4 regions of the Mesorhizobium sp. B2-4-1 genome follow, and region 1 is predicted to be linked to each of the others. Evidence: predicted binding sites of a transcription regulator. Region 1 holds the regulator's gene; each other region holds the start of a gene.

Region 1 (5,050 bases):
TGCCCGCGGCCACTCCGACGCCCCATCGGCATCGCCGTCGAGCTGCTTGCCGGCATACCCTCCATCATCTACGGCATCTGGGGCCTGTTCGTGTTCGCGCCGTTCCTGCAGACGACGGTGCAGCCCTTCATCATCAAGCTTTTCCACGACGTGCCGGGACTCTCCAGCCTGTTTGCCGGCCCGCCCTACGGCATCGGCCTTCTGACCTCGGCGATGATCCTTGCCATCATGGTCCTGCCCTTCATCACCTCGATCACCAAGGATGTCTTCGACACGGTGCCGGCGGTGCTGAAGGAATCGGCCTACGGCATCGGCTGCACGACCTGGGAGGTCACGCGCCGCGTCGTCATCCCCTATACCCGCGTCGGCATCATGGGCGGCGTCATGCTCGGCCTCGGCCGCGCGCTCGGCGAAACCATGGCGGTAACCTTCGTCATCGGCAACGCCCACCGCATCAGCGGCTCGCTGTTCGCGCCCGGCACGACGATCTCGGCGACCATCGCCAACGAGTTCACCGAAGCCGACGGCGATCTCTATACGTCTTCGCTGGTGGCGCTCGGCCTGATCCTGTTCGTCATCACTTTCCTGATCCTTGCCCTTGCGCGCTACATGCTGCTGCGCATGGACAGCCGCACGGGAGCCTGACCGATGTCGACGGCCACATCGCTTCACAATCGACGCAAGCGCAGGAATGCCGTGATGATGACGCTATGCGTCACGGCGGCGGGCATCGGCCTGGCCTGGCTGGCGCTCATCCTCGGCGCACTGCTCTATAAGGGCCTGTCGGGTGTTTCGCTCTCTGTGTTCACCGAAATGACACCGCCGCCCGGCGATGCCGGCGGCCTGCTCAATGCCATCTACGGCAGTATCATGATGACAGTCATCGCCGTCATCGTCGGCACGCCGATCGGTGTCCTCGCTGGGACCTACATGGCCGAATATGGCCGCTTCTCGCGCCTCACCACCGTCGTGCGCTTCATCAACGACATCCTGCTGTCGGCACCCTCGATCATCGTCGGCCTGTTCGTCTACGAGCTGCTGGTGCGGCCGATGGGACATTTCTCGGCGATCGCCGGTGCCGTCGCTCTGGCCATCCTGGTCATCCCGGTCGTCGTGCGCACCACCGAGGACATGCTCAACCTCGTGCCGAACGCCCTGCGCGAGGCCGGCGCCGCGATCGGCGCGCCGCGCTGGGTGGTCATCCGCTCGGTCGCCTACCGTGCGGCGCTGTCGGGCATCGTCACCGGCATATTGCTGGCCATCGCCCGCATTTCCGGCGAGACGGCGCCGCTGCTCTTCACGGCGCTCAACAACCAGTTCTGGTCGAGTAATCTCAATGCGCCGATGGCCAGCCTGCCCGTCACCATCTTCCAGTTCGCTCTCAGCCCCTACGAGGAATGGCAGCAGCTGGCGTGGACCGGCGCACTCATAATCACCCTTACGGTTCTCGGGCTGAGCATCTTCGCCCGCAGCCTTACCGGACGCAGAGAGGACAGATGAAACCGATGTTGTCCACCGAGTTGAATACGCCCGAAGTCGCGGTCGAGAAAGCCAAGATCGAGGTCAAGGGCCTCAATTTCTACTATGGCCAGTCGAAGGCGCTGAAGGATATCAGCCTGTCGCTGCCCGAGCGCAGCGTCACCGCCTTCATCGGGCCTTCGGGCTGCGGGAAGTCGACGCTGCTGCGCGTCTTCAACCGCATCTACGAGCTTTACCCGAGGCAGAGCGCCGAGGGCCAGGTGCTGCTCGACGGCCAGAATATCCTCGACCGTTCGCAGGATCTCAACCTGCTCAGGACCAAGATCGGCATGGTGTTCCAGAAGCCGACGCCGTTCCCGATGTCGATCTACGAGAACATCGCCTTCGGCGTCAGGCTCTATGAGAAGCTCAGCAAGGCGGAGATGGACGGCCGTGTCGAGCAGGCGCTGAAGCGCGCGGCACTGTGGAGCGAGGTCAAGGACAAGCTCAACGCCAGCGGCCTCAGCCTTTCGGGCGGCCAGCAGCAGCGCCTCTGCATCGCCCGCACGGTGGCGGTGAAGCCGGAGGTCATCCTGCTCGACGAGCCTGCCTCGGCGCTCGATCCGCTGTCGACCGCCAAGATCGAGGAGCTGATCGACGAGTTGCAGGCCGATTATACGATCGTCATCGTCACCCACAACATGCAGCAGGCGGCGCGCGTGTCGAAGCAGACCGCCTTCATGTATCTGGGCGAGCTGGTCGAGTTCGACCGCACCGAGAAGATCTTCACGTCGCCCCGCGAGAAGCGCACGCAGGACTATATCACCGGCCGCTTCGGCTGATCCCAGGCATACGAGGACCAAGATCATGGCCGAACACACAGTCGCAGCCTTTGACGAAGATCTCGGACAGATCAGCAGGCTGATCCGCGACATGGGCGATCTCGCCTCATCGATGGTCGGCGGCGCGACCAAGGCGCTCCTGAATTCCGACAACGCGCTCGCCCAGCGCGTCGTCTCCGACGACGCGATCATGGATGCGCGCCAGCGCGAACTCGACGACCGCGCCATCACCCTGATCGCCAAGCGGCAGCCCATGGCGGACGATCTGCGCCATGTCGTCGGCTCGATCCGCATGGCGGGCGATCTCGAACGCATCGGCGATCTCGCCAAGAACATCGCCAAGCGCGTCGGCACCGTCGGCCTTGCCGCCACGCCGCGCGACCTGTCGCACTCCATCGACGCCATGGCGCAGCTTGTGCTGATCCAGGTGCAAGGCGTGATCGAGGAGTATGCGGCGCGCGATGCCGCGGCACTTGCCAAGCTGCGCGCCGACGATGAACGCATCGACGTCAAATACACATCGGTGTTCCGCGAGCTGCTGACCTACATGATGGAGGATCCGCGCAACATCACCGCCTGCACGCATCTTTTGTTCTGCGCCAAGAATCTCGAGCGCATCGGCGATCACGTGACCAACATTGCCGAAAATGCCTATTATGTGCTGACCGGCACGCAATTGCCCGCCAATCGCCCGAAGCAGGACGAGACGGCGATGTCGGCGCCAGCGGCTTGACGGCAGGGGTGACCAGTCGATGATCGCGCCACGCATCATGGTGGTGGAGGACGAGGAGCCGCTGGGTGTGCTGCTCCGTTACAATCTGGAATCGGAGGGTTATCAGGTAGAGGTGGTGACGCGCGGCGACGAAGCCGAGATCCGCTTGCAGGAGAATGTCCCTGACCTTCTTGTGCTCGACTGGATGGTGCCGGCGGTGTCCGGCATCGAGCTCTGCCGCCGTCTCCGCATGCGGCCCGAGACCGAGCGGCTGCCGATCATCATGCTGACGGCGCGCGGCGAGGAAAGCGACCGGGTGCGCGGTCTCTCCACCGGCGCCGACGACTATCTGGTCAAGCCGTTCTCAACGCCGGAATTCATGGCACGCGTCAAGGCGCTGCTGCGCCGCGCCAAGCCCGAAGTTCTGTCCAGCGTGCTCAAGGTCGGCGACATCGTGCTCGACCGTGAATCGCACCGGGTCTACCGCAAGAAAAGCGAGATCCGGCTCGGGCCGACCGAGTTCCGCCTGCTCGAATTCATGATGCGACATCCCGGCCGCGTGTTCTCGCGCAGCCAACTGCTCGACAATGTCTGGGGCGAAACGATCTATATCGACGAGCGCACCGTGGACGTGCATGTCGGCCGGCTGCGCAAGGCGGTCAACAATGGCCGCATGCCTGACGTGATCCGCACCATTCGGGGCGCGGGGTATGCGATTCGCGAAGACTAGGGATATGTCACGCAACGTTCTCGCCCACGCCTGATTTCGCCTGTGCCCCCGGCGCGAAAATCTCCTGGTCGACGAAGGTCAGCGCGCGCATGGCGCAGCCCTCGCGGATCAGTGGCAGTTCGTTCGGCTCGGTGTCGAAGGAAATCGATTTCGAGTGCTGGCCGCCGGCGGTCTGGGCAATGGCCTCGCGCAGAGCCGGCTCGATCAGGTCGAAGGCGGCGGCGCTGACGCCGACCATGGCGACCGGCGCCGGATCGATCAGCGCGAACAGGCTGCCAAGGCCGTAACCCAGCGCCTCGCCGGCCTTGCGGTAGGCTTCGCGCTCCGGCCCGTCCTTTTCGCGCGCCGAGGCCGCCAGGGTGCGCATGTCGGCGTCGCTGACGTCGACGGGCTCGGTGTCCTCGCCAAGCTGCCTCGCGTTGCGCCAGATGGCATAGTTGCCGGCATAGGCCTCGACGCAGCCGCGCCGCCCGCAGCGGCAGAGCGCCCCGCCGGGGCGATGGATCATGTGGCCGAACTCGCCTCCGGATGAATGGGTGCCGGTGAACAGTTCACCCTTCAGCACCAAGCCCATGCCGATGCCGTGCGACAAAAGGATGGCGATGAAGTCGTCGCGGTAGCGCTGGGGATCGCGCCAGCGCAGCGCCACCGCCATCATGTTGCAATCGTTCTCCATGGTGGCGGGAATGCCGAACTCGGCCTCCAGTATGTCGGCGAAGGCGATGTCGGTCTGCGGCGTGATCGGCGACCACAGCATGGTGCGCGCATCCGTGTCGGTGATGCCCTGGATCGCCAGCGCGATACGGGCGATGCTGCCGACGTCGAGGTCGGGATCCTCGAACCGCCGCCTGACGATGGCCACGCATTCGCCGATCAGCGCCTCGCGCGACAGGGTGAGCGTGTCCAGCCGGCGCTGCTCTTCAGATATCACCTGGCCGGCATAGTCGATGACGGCGACGGAGAGAAAATTCAGCGACAGCACCACGGTCATCACCGCCGCGGCTTCAGGGTTGAGGCTGAGGCCGACCTGCGGCCGGCCGCGTTTCAGCGCACCGGCCTCGCTCGGCTTGCTCTGCGCCAGGATGCCTTCGCCAATCAGGTCGGAGGAGATCGCCGATATGGTGGAATGGCTGAGCCCGGTGGTCGCGGCAATCTCGGTGCGCGAGGGCTGCCCGGCACGGCGCACGGCCGCGATCACCATCGCCCGGTTGCGTCGGCGCAAATCGTCGTGGCGGATTCCGACCGACATGTTTCTCGCATCCTCCCCGTCGCCGCGTTCTCTCCCCAGGATCCCGACGACCGTCAAAT
Region 2 (5,050 bases), on a different contig from region 1:
ATCGTCGAGCAGAACACGCCGGCCGAGTTCTTCGATCACCCGCGCCACGAGCGCACGAAGCTGTTCCTGTCGCAGATATTGCACTGAGCGCTGCTTCGTCGAAATGGAAGGAGCCCGGCCGCGCCACGGTCGGGCTTTTTCACATTTGGCCGATCGGATCGTTTCGATTGAAACGTGATGGAATCGCAAGAACTATGCCCGGATGAGAAAACGCCTTCGTTTCCTGGCCGTGCTGGTTGCCGCGGTGGTGCTGGTCGCGGCACTCGGCACGCTGGTGCCGCGGCCACTCTGGCCGGCTGCCGCGGCCGGCGAGGGCGCCAGGCACATTCTGGTGCTGAGCAATCCGATCCACACCGACATCGCCATTCCCGTCGATGATGGCGTGCGCCGGCGCTTTCGCTTCCTCGCCGCTGCCGGCCAGCCTTCCGACGCGCCCGAGGTGCGCTACATCGTCTTCGGCTGGGGCGGCCGCGCCTTCTACCTGGAGACGCCGACCTGGTCGCAGCTGAAGGCGATGCCCGTATTCAAGGCCCTGACGGTTGACGCTTCAGTGATGCATGTCGAGGTCGCCGGCAATATCTCCGGACCCGACGTCGCCGGTTTCGACATCCCGGAAGACCGCTTTGCGGCATTGCTCGACTTCATCGATGCGAGTTTTCAGCAAGGACCAGGCGGGCCGATCGTCATCGCAGGGGCCGCCTATTCCAATTTCGACCGCTTCTATGAGGCGAACGGCCATTTCAATGCGCTGGCCGGCTGCAACACCTGGACCGCGGCCGCCTTGCGAACCGCCGGCCTGCGCACCGGTTGGTGGAACCCGTTGCCGGTCTCGCTCGGGTGGTCGTTGAGGCTGTATAATTGGTAGGTCGCGCAGATAACGCCAACGCCTCGTTCGAGTTCTAGGCCCGCCACCCATAAAGCCAGTCCAAATCCGCGGCGAGCTTCTCCGGCGCCCGCATTTTCAGGAAAAGGTTGCGCGCCAACGCCACCGGACCCCAGGCATGCCAGGCAAGGCGGTTGAGGGCGCCGCGACGTGCCACTCTCACGACGCGCGGCCGGCGCAGGCCTTCCCAGATTTGAAGACTTCCGGCGAGATCGGCAGGGGAGGCGGCCATGACGTCGGCAAGCGTGGCGGCATCCTCGATGGCCATCGCGGCGCCCTGTGCCGCGAACGGCGTCATGGCATGCGCCGCGTCGCCGACCAGTGCGATGCGGCCCGACCTTACCCATGGCGGCTTCTGATCGACCGTATGGACCGGCCAGGCCGCCCAAGGGCCGGCCAACTCCGCAAGCCTTGCCAGCGCCGGCGCGGTGCGGCGCATGGCGCCGGCCAGGATTGCGGGATCGGCATGGCCGGACCAGCCTTCGGCGATACGCTCGCCCCTGGTGAAAGCGACGAGATTGATGGCGCTGCCCTTGCTGACGGGATAGGCGACCATGTGAAAGCCGGGATGCAGGAAGGTGGTGACGCAGTCCGGCGCACCGATCTCTGCAAAAGCTTGCCCGGCAGGACTGTCTGCGCTGACGGTTGCCCGCCAGGCCAGTTCGCCGGAGAAGTGGCTTTTCGCAAGCCTGGTTTTCCTTCCTTGGTCGGCAAGTCCGCGCATCGACGACCAGACGCCATCGGCGCCGACCAGAAGGAAACCTTCCGCCGCGACGAGCCTGCCACCCACATCGGCTGCCGCGGTGACGCCTGAACTGCTGATCGTGACGCTGCCAAGGCGCGCACCAGTAGTGAGATGAACATCGGGCATGGCAGCCACGCGCGCCATCAGCGCGTTTTGCAGGTCCGCTCGATGCGCCACGAGGTAGGGCGCACCCCAGCGCGCCTCGCCGGCTCGTCCAAAAGGTACGCGCGCCAGTTCGCCCAAGGTTGCCGCATCCTTCAGCACCACGGCTTCCGGCCTGACGGCATTGGGAAGAAGTGCGTCGAGTACGCCGAGCTCACGCAGGATGCGTGTCGCGTTGGGCGAAAGCTGGATGCCGGCGCCCGCCGCTTCTAGGCGCTGCGCCTGTTCGAAGATCCGTACGGGATAGCCCCGCTCGGCGAAAGCCAACGCCGCGGTCAGCCCGGCAATACCCGCCCCGGCGATGATGACTTGCCGGGACTGTGCGTCTGCCATTGGCCGGGCCGCTGGAAGTCAGGCGGCCTGGTCGATGTAGAGGCAGCCGGCCGGCAGCGTTTCCATCGCCGTCAGCTTCGGCGAATAGCGGTAGAGCGTCGAGCAGTAGGGGCAGACCTTCTCATTGTCGTCGCCCATATCGAGAAACACATGCGGATGGTCGAAAGGCGGGTTGGCGCCGGTGCACATGAATTCCTTGACTCCGATATCGATCGCCGGATGGCCCGCATCGTTCTGGAAATGGGGAATGGAACCGCCTGCCATCGTCGTCTCCTTTAGCGCAGTCTGCTCAGCGTTTGGATCATAACCGGCCTGTTTGCAAGTTCGATGAAATGAAACTGTCGCAAAAGCCTGTCAGAGGATAAGTTAAGCCGGTTAACCGGCTGGAGCATCGCGGCCAGGCGCAACAGCCTGGGCGCCGCCCGAAAGCGGCGAAGCAACCAGACGTGGGAAGAGCAGGAACCATGAACGAACTGAAGCCGGTCCAGAGCGAGTTCATCAATGCGGAAGCGGCAAGCCCGGAAGGCAATCCGGATCGTTTCGTCAATCGCGAGTTCTCCTGGTTGCAGTTCAACCGCCGCGTGCTCGAGGAATCGCAGAACACAAACCATCCGCTGCTGGAGAGGGTACGTTTCCTGTCGATCTCCGCGGCCAATCTCGATGAGTTCTTCATGGTGCGCGTCGCCGGCCTGGCCGGCCAGGTTCGCGAAGGCATCGTGTTGAGAAGTCCGGACGGGCGTACCCCCGAACAGCAGCTCGAACAGCTGCTGCGCGAGGTCGAACGGTTGCAGGAAGACCAGCAGAAAAGCCTTTCGGCGCTGACCGTGCTGCTCAACAAGGAAGGCATCGAGAGCATCACCCGCGACGCGCTGACCAAGGACGAGAAGGCCTGGCTGGAGGAGCACTTCCAGGACCAGGTGTTTCCTGTTCTCACGCCATTGTCGATCGACCCGGCGCATCCGTTCCCGTTTATCCCCAATCTCGGCTTCTCGATGGCGCTGCAGCTTCGCCATCGCAAGAACGGCGAGGAGATGAGCGCGCTCTTGCGCCTGCCGGTGGCGCTGAAGCGTTTCATCCGTTTGCCGGACCGCAAGCACCATGTCCGCTTCATCCCGCTGGAAGAGGCGGTCGGCCTTTACATCGGCAAGTTGTTCCCGGGTTACGAGGTCAAGGGCTCCGGCACGTTCCGCATCATTCGCGACAGCGACATCGAGGTCGAGGAGGAATCGGAAGATCTCGTGCGCCTGTTCGAGACCGCGCTAAAGCGCCGCCGCCGCGGCTCCGTCATTCGCATCGAGTTCGACATGCTCATGCCGGCCGAACTGCGCGAATTCGTCGCCGGCGAACTCGGCGTTTCGTCGAGCCGCATCAGCGTCCTGACCGGCCCGCTGGCGCTCAGCCAGATTTCGGAGATCGTCGCCGTTGCCCGCGACGACCTCAAATTCACGCCCTACAATCCGCGTTTCCCCGAGCGCATCCGCGAGCATGGCGGCGATTGCTTCGCCGCTATCCGCGAGAAGGACATCATCGTCCACCACCCCTACGAATCCTTCGACGTGGTGGTGCAGTTCCTGCGCCAGGCGATGGCCGACCCGGAAGTGGTGGCGATCAAGCAGACGCTTTACCGAACCTCCAACGACAGCCCGATCGTGCGTGCGCTGGTCGACGCCGCCGAGGCCGGCAAGTCGGTGACGGCACTGGTCGAGCTCAAGGCTCGCTTCGACGAGGAGGCCAACATCCGCTGGGCGCGCGACCTCGAGCGCGCCGGCGTCCAGGTCGTGTTCGGCTTCCTCGAGCTCAAGACCCACGCCAAGATGTCGCTGGTGGTGCGGCGCGAGGACGGCAAGCTGCGCAATTATGTGCATCTGGGCACCGGCAATTACCATCCGGTGACCGCGCGCATCTACACCGACCTGTCCTTCTTCACCACCGATGCAACGATCGCACGCGATGTCGCCCAGCTTTTCAACTTCATCACCGGCTATGCCGAGCCGACCGCCGAAATGCGGCTGGCGATCTCGCCCTTCACGCTGAGGAACCGTATCCTGCAGCACATTTCCGATGAGGTCGCCCACGCACTCGAGGGACGGCCGGCACGCATCTGGATGAAGATGAACGCCCTTGTCGATCCGATCATCATCGACGCGCTCTACGACGCCAGCCGAGCGGGCGTCGAGATCGACCTCGTCGTGCGCGGCATATGCTGCCTGCGGCCGCAGGTGCCGGGCCTGTCGGAAAACATCAGGGTCAAGTCGATCGTCGGCCGTTTCCTCGAGCACAGCCGCATCTATTGCTTCGGCAATGGCCACGGCCTGCCGTCGGACGAGGCGGTGGTCTACATCTCCTCGGCCGACCTCATGCCGCGCAATCTCGACCGTCGCGTCGAGACCATGGTGCCGATCACCAACCCAACTGTGCATGAACAGGTGCTGGGCCAGATCATGCTCGGCAACATCATGGACAATCAGCAAAGTTTCGACGTATTGGCTGATGGAACCTCCCGGCGCGTCGTGCTCGAGGAGGGCGAGGAGCCGTTCAACGCACAGGAATATTTCATGACCAATCCGAGCCTGTCGGGACGGGGTGATGCGCTGAAATCGCATGCGCCGAAGCGCATCGCGCAATTCAAGCGCCGCAAGAAGAACGCCGCCGCCTGATGCTGTCCGATTCCCAGGGCCGGCTGCAGGATCGCCGACCGCTGTCCATCATCGACATCGGCTCGAATTCGATCCGCCTTGTCGTCTATGAGGGGCTGGCGCGCTCGCCGACCATGCTGTTCAACGAAAAGATGCTGGCGGGCCTCGGCCGCGGCATCGTGTCGACGGGAAAGCTCGACCCCGAGGGCGTGACACGGTCGATGGAGGAGTTCCGCCGTTTCCGCGCGCTCTCCGACCAGGCCGGTGCCGAGCACATGTACGTGCTGGCGA
Region 3 (5,050 bases), on a different contig from region 1:
CATCGTGGTCGATGCCTCGGCGGTCGAATCGAACAACCAGCTCGAAGTCGTGCTGGTTCTGGACAACACCGGCTCGATGGCCGGCGCCAAAATTGCTGCCCTCAAGACAGCGACGGACAATCTGCTCAAATATCTGGAAGCGGCGCAATCACCGACGCGCAAGGTCCGCGTGGCGCTGGTACCCTTCGTCACGGCTGTCAATGTCAACGGCGACGGGTTCGACCCGTCCTGGATCGACATGGACGGCAAGTCATCCACCAATGGAATCAATTTCCCCGTCATCAACGACAAGCGTCCCAATCATATGGCGCTGTTCAGGCAGTTGATGAAAGATCCGGCCTCTGCCGCCAAATTGACGGGGTGGAAGGACGGCAAGGGGGAGGATACGGGTTGGAAAGGCTGCGTCGAGGCGCGGCCTGGTGTCCTTAATATCGCCGATACGCCGCCTGATCCACGTTACCCTGACACTCTGTTCGTGCCTTATTTCGCGCCGGACAGTCCGGGAAAGGGGACGAGACCTTCCAGCGGCTATTCAAACGATGCCTATCACTACAACAATTCCTTTATCGACGACGCCCCTGATGAGGCCAAACTTGCTCGGAATGGCGGACTGAATATTCTCGGAATAGATCTGAGCGGCTTGCTTGGAAGTGCTACCGGGCTTTTGCGGGGTGATCTTGAAACAGTCGCCAAATATGTGGCGCCGCAGAACACCGCCATTGCCACCGCGGTCACAAACGATCCAAACGCCTTGCAATTGACGGTGGGGCCAAACCGGTCCTGTCCCTCGCCAATCGTCCCCTTGACCGAAGACTTTACAAAACTTCGCAACGAGGCCGCCAAGATGCTTGCATGGGCGGGGTCCGGCACCAATGTTTCCGAGGGCCTGGCCTGGGGCCAGCGGGTGTTGTCGCCGGGTGCGCCATACGCCGAGGGTACGCCTTGGAAGACGCCTGGGGTGAGCAAGATCGTCATGTTGCTCACCGACGGCGAGAATGTCGTCTACGGCGCCAGCAACGAGACGACCAAGTCAGACTATACGTCCTATGGTTTTCTCGCGGGCTCAACCTATGGCGCTGCCGGTCGGCTTGGATCGGACAATCAGACCACCGCCGCGCGCAATGTCGACGGATGGACCAAAAGCGTCTGCACGCAGTTGAAGAAGCAGGGCGCCGAAATCTACACGATGGTGCTGCAATCCGATACCGCCGCCAACCGCACGCTTTACAGCGCCTGCGCCTCGGATCCCAGCGACTACTACGCCGTCAACGATCCAAACAAATTGCCGAACGTGTTCCAGCAGATCGCCAACAAATTCTCGAAATTGCAACTGACGAATTGAACGCTCGACCCCGCTGGGCGGCATCCTGGAAGGATGCCGCGAATTTCAGCTCATATGGGCGACGACCTTGTCCACCGTTTCGGGGAAGAAGTCGGGCGCCGCGTGGCGTTTGCCGAACATCATGTCGTATTGCAGCAGCCGGAAGTCGCGGATCGCCGGGTCGATCTGCTTTTGCCGCGCCCAATCGGGCGTGGCTTCTCCCGCCGGCGTCAGCAGCAGATTGCGGTCGACCACGCGGTAGCGTTCGCGCATCTCGCCCAGGAAGCCGGTATAGTAGGGGTGGGTGATGCCGGCCGTTTTCAGGATGTGATAGGGCAGGAAGGCGGGGCTGACGGCGCCCATGTCCTTGGCAGGGCCTGTGCGGTTCGACCAGATGACCAGTGGCGTCTGATGATGCTCCAGCGCCGCCTCGGCGGAAGCCTCCTTGCGCGGCGCGACATTGTCCTTCATGAACCCGGTCTCTACATAGACCGGCCCAAGCGGCGGCAGATGGTCGCCGAAGAAGGCGATGACGGTGGGGCGAGAGCGTTTCTTTGCCCATTCGATCAGGCGTTCGAGACCGCGGTCCGCGTCGGCCGAGCCCTCGGTGTAACTCAGCAGCGATTCACGCGCCCATTGGCTGATCGGCGCCTGCACGGTGTGGGTCGGGTTGTAGTAGCGGTTCGGCTCGTAAGGGCCGTGGTTCTGCAGGCTGACGGCAAAGAAGAACACCGGGGCATCGCTGGCATCGGCCTCGCTGATGATCTCGTCCGTCATCGCCGCGTCGGATGCCAGCGGCCCGCGCTTTTGCATCGGCGGCAACGTCTCTTCCGATCTGAAGTCGTCGAAGCCGAAATCGGCATAGACCGCGCCGCGGTTCCAGAACCAGTTGGTGCCCGGATGGATGGCGCGCGCCCTGTAGCCCTCCCTCTTCAGGAAGGTCGCCAGCGACGGCGTCGGCGTGCGCACATATTGCTGGTAGGGGATGCTGCCGGCCGGCAGGAAGGCGTTGGAGAAGCCGGTCAGTGCCTCGAACTCGATGTTGGCGGTCATGCCGCCGAATTCGGGTGAGAACATGGAGCCCGAACGCAGCGCCCGCACGTTGGGGATCGGATCGGGCGTGATGGTGACCCCGGGCAGCTTGGTCGGATCCCAGAAGGATTCGCTCATGACGACGATGATGTCGGGCTTTTCCTGGGGCACCGAGGCGGTCACCTGCGGCCTGTCGATGGCCGCGATCGCCTTTTCCGAATAGCCTGGCGGCGCCGAGACATGCGCCATCGGCACGTTCAGCGCGAAGGCGAGCGCAAAGCCGTTGGAGGCGTAATTTTCCTTCTGGTCCCACATAATCGGGATGATCTGCAGCCGGTCCCGGGTCCAGGAGAAGGTGGCATAGTCCATGATCGAGACGAAGAAGGCGAGCAGCGGCACCGCCAGCGTCAGCCGGGCGAGACGGCCCTTGCGGCTGAGTATGGGCACCTTTCGACGCCAGACCCGCCAGCCATAGATGAGCAGCGACAGGCCGGCGACGATGCCGACAATCATGGCAAGGGCAGTCATCGGACGGTCACGCACCAGAAGCGGCAGCAGCGCCACGATCTGGCGGGAGTAGAGGAAATCGGTCGGGTAGAGGGGATCGCCGAGATAATGCGATTTCTGGTGACCGATGAAAGCCAGCGAGAGCGTCAGCGGCGCGACGATCATCAGGCTTTGATAGCTGCGGCCGAAAACGGCATCGAGGCCGACCAGAACCAGTGCGAACACCACGATCGTGGTCCAGCCCGGCTTGAGCGGCTGCAGGAAGAAGGAAACCGTGCCGGCGAAGTCGCCGCGCACGATCAATTCGATGGCGAACACCAGGACGGCCGCGATCAGCAGGCTGGTCAGCCCATAGCGTATGGTCGGCCACTTCCGTCCCGGCAGGTAGCCGGTGGAAGGATCGTCTTCCAGAAACTGTGGCGCGGCTTTGCCTGCGCCTTTCGAAATCCTAGCCACTTTAACTTCCCCACCCAGCGACAGACCCGTCACTCGATTGTCATGGAATTGTCACGCAAAGCTAGCGCCTGTGGCGGAAATAAGAAGAGCCAGCAAACGATTCGTGAGCGGTTTTCATCAGGAGTGATCGCCAAAAAGCCTTTTGGAACAGGCACTCGGCCGGCAAAGCTGCCAAGGGGCCGGGTCGAACCGGGCTTGACTTGGCAGGCCGCGTTGCGTCACAGGCAGGAAAATTCGTGTATCAGGCAAGCAGAACCGAGCTTTGGGAGCCCACACATGGCCGTTGCATTCACCTTTCCGGGACAAGGCAGCCAGGCTGTCGGCATGGGCAAGGACCTCGCCGATGCCTTCCCCGAGGCGCGTAGGGTTTTTAGCGAAGTCGACGACGCGCTCGGCGAAAACCTGTCGAGGCTGATCTGGGAAGGGCCGGAAGAGACGCTGACGCTCACCGCCAACGCGCAGCCGGCGCTGATGGCCGTATCGCTGGCCGCGATCAGGGCCTTGGAAGCGCGCGGCTTCTCGCTGAAGGACAAGATTACCTACGTCGCTGGCCATTCGCTGGGCGAATATTCGGCGCTTGCCGCCGCCGGCTTCGTCTCGGTTGCCGATGCCGCCAGGCTGCTGCGCATCCGCGGCAATGCCATGCAAGCGGCGGTGCCCGCCGGCGAAGGCGCCATGGCGGCGATCATCGGACTGGAGCAGGCCGATGTCGAAGCCGCCTGCGCCGAGGCTGCCAAAGGATCGGTCTGCCAGATCGCCAACGACAATGGCGGTGGCCAGCTGGTGATTTCCGGCGCCAAGGCAGCGGTCGAACTGGCTGCCAAACTGTGCACGGAAAAAGGCGCCAAGCGAGCGCTGATGCTGCAGGTCTCCGCGCCCTTCCATTCGGCGCTGATGGCGCCCGCCGCCGAGATCATGCGCGAGGCGCTGGCCGGGGTAACCAAGAACGCGCCTGTCGTGCCGCTCGTCTCCAATGTCACGGTCACTCCGACCAGCGATCCCGAAATCATTGCGCGCCGTCTGTTCGAACAGGTGATCGGCCGCGTGCGCTGGCGCGAGACGGTGGAGTGGTTCGGCGCGAACGGCGTCACCACGCTCTATGAAGTCGGCGCGGGAAAAGTGCTTTCAGGGCTGGCCCGGCGCATCAACCGCGAAATCGCCACGGCATCGGTCGGTTCCGCGGCCGAGGTCGAAACCGCACTGGCGGCGCTCGGGTGAGGCGCCGCGTGTGAATTTGATGGCGCGGCTTGTATCGCTGAAGATATTCCGTTGGTGATGGCAATCGGATACCCGCGAGACGTATACAGATAAGGTTGCTCGCTGAGCTTCCGAAACCAAAGAGGAAAACACATGTTCGAACTGACCGGCCGCAAGGCACTTGTCACCGGCGCGTCGGGAGGCATCGGCGAGGCGATCGCCAGGGTGCTGCATGCGCAAGGCGCCATCGTCGGCCTGCACGGCACGCGCGTCGAGAGACTGGAGGCGCTGGCCGCCGACCTGGGCGACCGGGTGAAGCTGTTTCCGGCCGACCTGTCGAACCGCGATGAGGTCAAGGCGCTCGGCCAGAAAGCGGAGGCCGATCTCGAGGGCGTCGACATCCTGGTCAACAATGCCGGCATCACCAAGGACGGGCTGTTCGTGCGGATGTCGGACGCCGACTGGGACAGCGTGCTCGAAGTCAATCTGACGGCCGTGTTCAGGCTGACGCGTGAGCTGACCCATCCGATGATGCGC
Region 4 (5,050 bases), on a different contig from region 1:
GTGTCTCGGTGGCCTTGCCCGGCCCGCCGCCGGTGACGGCGTGGACGATGCCGAACGTGTCGAACAGCGCATAGACGGTATTGACGACCAAAAGGAAAAACGTCGTCGGCGCCAAAAGCGGGAAGACGATGGTCCAGAAGCGCTTGGTTTCGCCGGCGCCGTCGATCGCCGCCGCCTCGATCAGCGTTTTCGGCACCGCCTGCAGCCCGGCGACGAAGAACAGGAAATTATAGCTGATCTGCTTCCAGGCGGCCGCCGCCACCAGAAGGATCATGGCGTCGGTGCCGTTGAGCAGCGGATCCCAGGCGACGCCCAAACGTCTCAGCAGATAAGACAGCGAGCCGATCGATGGATTGAACAGGAACAGCCACAGCATGCCTGCAATCGCCGGCGCCACCGCGTAGGGCCAGATCATCAGCGTGCGGTAGAGGCCTTTGCCGCGCACCACCTTTTCCGCCATCACGGCAAGGAGCAGCGCCACGCCCATGGCAACGATCACGGTCGCGAGCGAAAACACCACTGTGACCTTGATCGAGTTGAGATAGGCCGGGTCGGCAAGCACCTTGCGGAAATTGGCAAACCAGACGAACCTGCTCCTCAGCCCGAACGGGTCCTGCCTCAGCATCGACTGGTAGAGCGCCTGCCCGGCCGGCCAGTAGAAGAACACCAGCGTGATGGCAAGTTGCGGCGCCACCATTAGGTATGGCAAGACTTTGTTGGGAAAGACGACGCGCGGGGTCAATGCGCCGCTCCGGCGTGGAAAGCCGAGCGGCACTCTACGGCGCTCACCGCTGCCCTGCCGGGCATCTCCCCCTCTTGGAGGAAGATTGGCAGTTCCTGCGGCAGCTGCCATTCTCCAGCTTTGACAATTGCCGAAAACGGTCGCGACAGCCAGTCTCCCCCCTCCAGGGGGAGATGCCCGGCAGGGCGGAGGGGGGTCTCGTAGAGCAAGGACTATAACTCGATAGGCTCGACGCGCCCTAATTCCCCAGCGCTTCCTTGATCGCCGCGTTGCCACGCGTGACCGCATTGTCGAGCGCCTGCTGGGCGGTTTCCTGGCCGGCAAGCATCTTTTCGAACTCCTCGTTCTGGATGTCGCGCACCTGCGGCAGGTTCGGCAACCGCACGCCCTTCGAATTGTCGGTCGGCGCCTTGCCCGTCATCTGCAGGATCGGCGTCTCGCGACCGGGATTCTTGTCGTAGAAGCCGGACTTTTTCGTCGCCTCATAGGCGGCGAGCGTCACCGGCAGGTATCCCGATTTCTGGTGCAGATATTCCTGCACATCGGTCTTGGACAGATAGGCGAAGAAAGCCGCGACGCCTTTGTACTCCTCGTCGGACTTGCCGCCGAAGACCCAAAGGCTGGCACCGCCCGGCGTCGTGTTCTGCGGCGCGCCCTTGGCGTCGCTGTCATAGGGCAACTGGCCAATGCCGTAGTTCATGCCCGACTTGACGATGTCGCCTAGGCCGCCCGAGGATTCGGTGAAGATGCCGCATTCGCCGGCGAGGAATATCTGCTTGGCTTCGGAGGTGCGCCCGCCATATTTGAAGGTGCCGTCCTTGGCCAGATCGGCGAGCGCCTGGAAATGTTTGACGAAGATCGGCGAGTTGATCTTGAGTTCGACATCACCGCCGGCCAGGCCATTCTGCTGCGTGGCCCACGGCACATCGTTCCACGCCGCGAAGTTTTCCAGGTGTATCCAGGTCAGCCAGGTCGAGGTGTAGCCGCAAGCGGCGGCGCCGCTCGCCTTGATCTTTTTGGCATCCTCCCACACCTCGTTCCAGGTCTTGGGTGGGTTGTTCACATCGAGCCCCGCCTTCTGGAAGATGTCCTTGTTGTAGTAGAGGATCGGCGAGGAGGAGTTGTAGGGGAAGGACAGCATGGTGCCGTCCGGCGTCGAATAATAACCGACGATGCCTGGCAGATACTGGCTCTTGTCAAAGTTCATCCCGGCGCCGGTCAGCACCTCGGCCACTGGCTTGATCGCGTCCCGGGCCGCCATCATCACGCCGGTGCCGACATCGAACACCTGGATGATGTCAGGCGACTGGCCGGCGCGATAGGCGGCGATGCCGGCATTCAGCGTTTCGGGATAGGTGCCCTTGAAAACCGGAACAATCTGGTAGTCGCCCTGGCTGGCGTTGAAATCCTTGGAAATCTTGTCGACGACCTCTGCGTTGGCGCCGGTCATGGCGTGCCACCAGCTGATCTGCGTGACGGCGAAGGCGGAGGTTGTGGAAAGCAGGGTCACGGCGACACCGGCCGCGAAGCCAAAGAACTTCATGTTTCGTCTCCCGTTCTCATTGCTTGTCATTGGCGAAAGGGGCACTCCCGCAATGGCACTATGTGTCGTTCGCGCGCAGCGGACAACGGTTTTGTTGCGGGCAGGCGCACTTCATGTCCGGCTAAAGTAGCGTTCACTTCCGGATGAAAGTGACCCGGAAAAGGATTGCATAGCGGCTTGCTGCTTGAATTGATGTACCAGGGACCTGTCTCGAGACGGTCAGCGACCTCACCGACGAACGGCGTCTAACAGCACATGACAACGCTGACATGACAACGCTGAAAAAGGCGTCGGTTTGCTCGGTCGATGCGTGGAAATTCCCGTCCCGCGCTCAGCCTGACGGATTTGACATCGGCCAATCAGTCTGCTGGCCGGGAATGGGTCTGCCGCCGCTCAGTTCTGCTGCCGCTGGGTTCCAGAAGCGCGCGGCAAGTAGAGATGCAGGCTTGTTCCCTGACCGATTTCGCTATCGATTCGGACATGCCCACCGGATTGCTTGATGAAGCCGTAAACTTGGCTTAGCCCGAGTCCCGTACCCTGCCCTTCCGATTTTGTTGTGAAGAACGGCTCGAAAACGCGCGCCAGGGTGTCCTTGCTCATTCCACAGCCGGTATCGCGTACAGTCACGCGAACAAATGAAGCCGCCGCTGAACGCAAATCCTCCAGATCATTTGGAAAATTGCTGGTCTCAATCGTGAGAGTGCCACTGCCTTTCATTGCATCTCTGGCGTTCACGGCAAGGTTAAGAACGGCGATGTCGAGCTGGTTGGCATCGATAAGGATAGGGCCCAAGGCTGGATCCAGATTGCATTGTACCCGGATGCCGCTCCCCAACGTCCGTTCCAGCAGCGTCGTCAGCCCCTTGATACGTTCATTGAGATCAATCTGTTCCGGGACCAGGGATTGGCGTCGCGAAAAGGCAAGCAGTTGCTGTGTTAGCGCTCCTCCATTTTCGATCCGCCTGAACATCTCCTCGACCAGCAGAGCGACTTTCTCATCCGCAGGATCTTTAGCGATCTGTTTCTCCAGAAGCCGAAGGCCAGACCCGAAAACGGCGAGTAGGTTGTTGAAGTCATGGACAATGCCAGCTGCGAGGCGTCCAATGGCCTCGAGCTTTTGTGACTGGCGTGCGTTTTCTTCTCTTGATCGCTGGGCCGAGACATCGCGCAGGCTGGCAAGCAATGCGGGCCTGCTGTCCCAGGTAACCTCGACCGTACGCATTTCCACTTCTGCCGGCTTGCGGCCGGAACGGTGAACGGTGATCTCGGCGATCTCTCCGGAGACGACCGGACGGCCGAGCGGAACGTGGAGGAGTTCGTCAAGCGGCTGTCCAAAAATTACGGCTGCCGCAGGATTGGCATAGAGCACTGTTCCGTCCAAATCGACCACCAGCATCCCGTCGGCGGTATTTTCGATCAACTGGCGAAAGCTGAGCTGGCTGATGCCAGCCGGAGATGTATCTCCGGGCGATTCCAGCATTTCGGCGGCGTTTTGCGCCGTATTCAAGGCGCTCTTCATGTCGACGTGTTGTCCACGGCGGAGTCGCCGAACACATCAGGCGCGCTGTCAAAGGGCTTTCCAAGATGCATACCGCCACTGTCGATGGTGAAGCGCCGTATCTGTTTGTCGTGTTCGCTGCCGCGCATTTTCAGCACCATCATGCCGCGATGCATGAATTCTTCCTGCTGAATGTAGCGCAACAGAATGATCGAATCGGTGAGTGTGGAAATATGCTGCTCGCTAGCGCTCTGGCCTCCGACAAGCGATTTGTTGGTAGCGGTGCAAAGGCCGGCAATTTCGCGCTTCTTTATGAAGGAGGTGACGCTGATCAAGAACTCACGAAACCCGGTTTCTGGCGCGATGCGTTCCAATGCCGACAAGCTGTCGATTGCCATGCGATCGGGTTTGAACTCCGCCACCAGTTCGCGGATCATCAGAAGGTGATCCGGCAAACTCTGCGCTTCCGGATAAAGGCAGACTACCTTCAGGCGACCATCCGCCTCCATCGCTTCGAAATCGACGCCCCAGCTACGCGCGTTGCGGAAAAGCTGGCCGCGGCTCTCCTCATAGCCGACGAGCAAGGCGCGTTCGCCCGCAGCCACTCCGCCCGCCAGAAAGTTGGTGACAAGTAGAGTCTTTCCGGTGCCTGTGGCTCCACTGACAAGGGTTACGCTGTCGCGAAAGAACCCGCCGCTGCACATTTTGTCGAGTTCGGAATTACCACTGGTGACCCGTTTCGTGCTTGATTGCTGCTCCAGGCGCAACGATGACAGAGGCACAGCTACGATGCCCTGTTCGGCGACCAGCGTTATGGGCACTTCGCCCTCAACGTGACGGCTGCCGCGCATTTTCAGGACTTCTATGGTCCGCCGACGGCGCTCGCGATCAAGGGCATTGCGAAGGATCACGACATTGTCTGCGACGAACTCCTCTATTCGGTGACGGGAGATTTCACCATATTCACTGTTGCGTTCCGCGGTCATAAGGACCGTCAGCCCTTCTTTCTTCAGCGCGGTCGCAATACGTAGAAGTTCGCGGCGCACTGCCGTCTGCTCGGCTACGAAATGATCGAAAAGTTGGGTAACCGAATCGAGCACGATGCGCTTTGCCCCGGCGCTTCGGCTCGCGTGCAGAATGCGGGTCAGAAGACCGGCGAGGTCGAAATCGCCCACAACCACCTGGTCCTGATCGCGCGGGCTCGCATCGACGAAAACAAGCTTGTCCGCCGCTCGCCAGCCGCGGATGTCCCAGCCGAAGCTCGCCAT

The links. The regulator PhoB, encoded in region 1, activates phosphate uptake and scavenging genes when phosphate is short. The targets are predictions, from matches to a motif close to TGTCATNNANCTGTCAT.
Region 2: FJ949_RS06595 (RNA degradosome polyphosphate kinase) is a predicted target of PhoB. The motif match lies at 2,452-2,468, and genes of this name have one in related genera.
Region 3: FJ949_RS07010 (LTA synthase family protein) is a predicted target of PhoB. The motif match lies at 3,355-3,371, and genes of this name have one in related genera.
Region 4: ugpB (sn-glycerol-3-phosphate ABC transporter substrate-binding protein UgpB) is a predicted target of PhoB. The motif match lies at 2,544-2,560, and genes of this name have one in related genera.

The regions. Positions count from the first base shown of each region.
Region 1 covers NZ_VFVN01000013.1:61,565-66,614, forward strand. The annotation lists gene pstC (phosphate ABC transporter permease subunit PstC) at 1-645, shown strand, start outside; gene pstA (phosphate ABC transporter permease PstA) at 649-1,500, shown strand; gene pstB (phosphate ABC transporter ATP-binding protein PstB) at 1,497-2,300, shown strand; gene phoU (phosphate signaling complex protein PhoU) at 2,326-3,033, shown strand; gene phoB (phosphate regulon transcriptional regulator PhoB) at 3,053-3,742, shown strand; gene FJ949_RS26285 (ROK family protein) at 3,750-4,991, opposite strand.
Region 2 covers NZ_VFVN01000002.1:403,123-408,172, reverse strand. The annotation lists gene FJ949_RS06615 (amino acid ABC transporter ATP-binding protein) at 1-87, shown strand, start outside; gene FJ949_RS06610 (TIGR02117 family protein) at 203-865, shown strand; gene FJ949_RS06605 (FAD-dependent monooxygenase) at 900-2,123, opposite strand; gene FJ949_RS06600 (zinc-finger domain-containing protein) at 2,142-2,387, opposite strand; gene FJ949_RS06595 (RNA degradosome polyphosphate kinase) at 2,588-4,780, shown strand; gene ppx (exopolyphosphatase) at 4,780-5,050, shown strand, end outside.
Region 3 covers NZ_VFVN01000002.1:480,979-486,028, reverse strand. The annotation lists gene FJ949_RS07015 (pilus assembly protein) at 1-1,342, shown strand, start outside; gene FJ949_RS07010 (LTA synthase family protein) at 1,388-3,316, opposite strand; gene fabD (ACP S-malonyltransferase) at 3,593-4,534, shown strand; gene fabG (3-oxoacyl-[acyl-carrier-protein] reductase) at 4,667-5,050, shown strand, end outside.
Region 4 covers NZ_VFVN01000015.1:63,873-68,922, reverse strand. The annotation lists gene ugpA (sn-glycerol-3-phosphate ABC transporter permease UgpA) at 1-697, opposite strand, end outside; gene ugpB (sn-glycerol-3-phosphate ABC transporter substrate-binding protein UgpB) at 981-2,285, opposite strand; gene FJ949_RS27465 (ATP-binding protein) at 2,679-3,803, opposite strand; gene kaiC (circadian clock protein KaiC) at 3,800-5,050, opposite strand, start outside.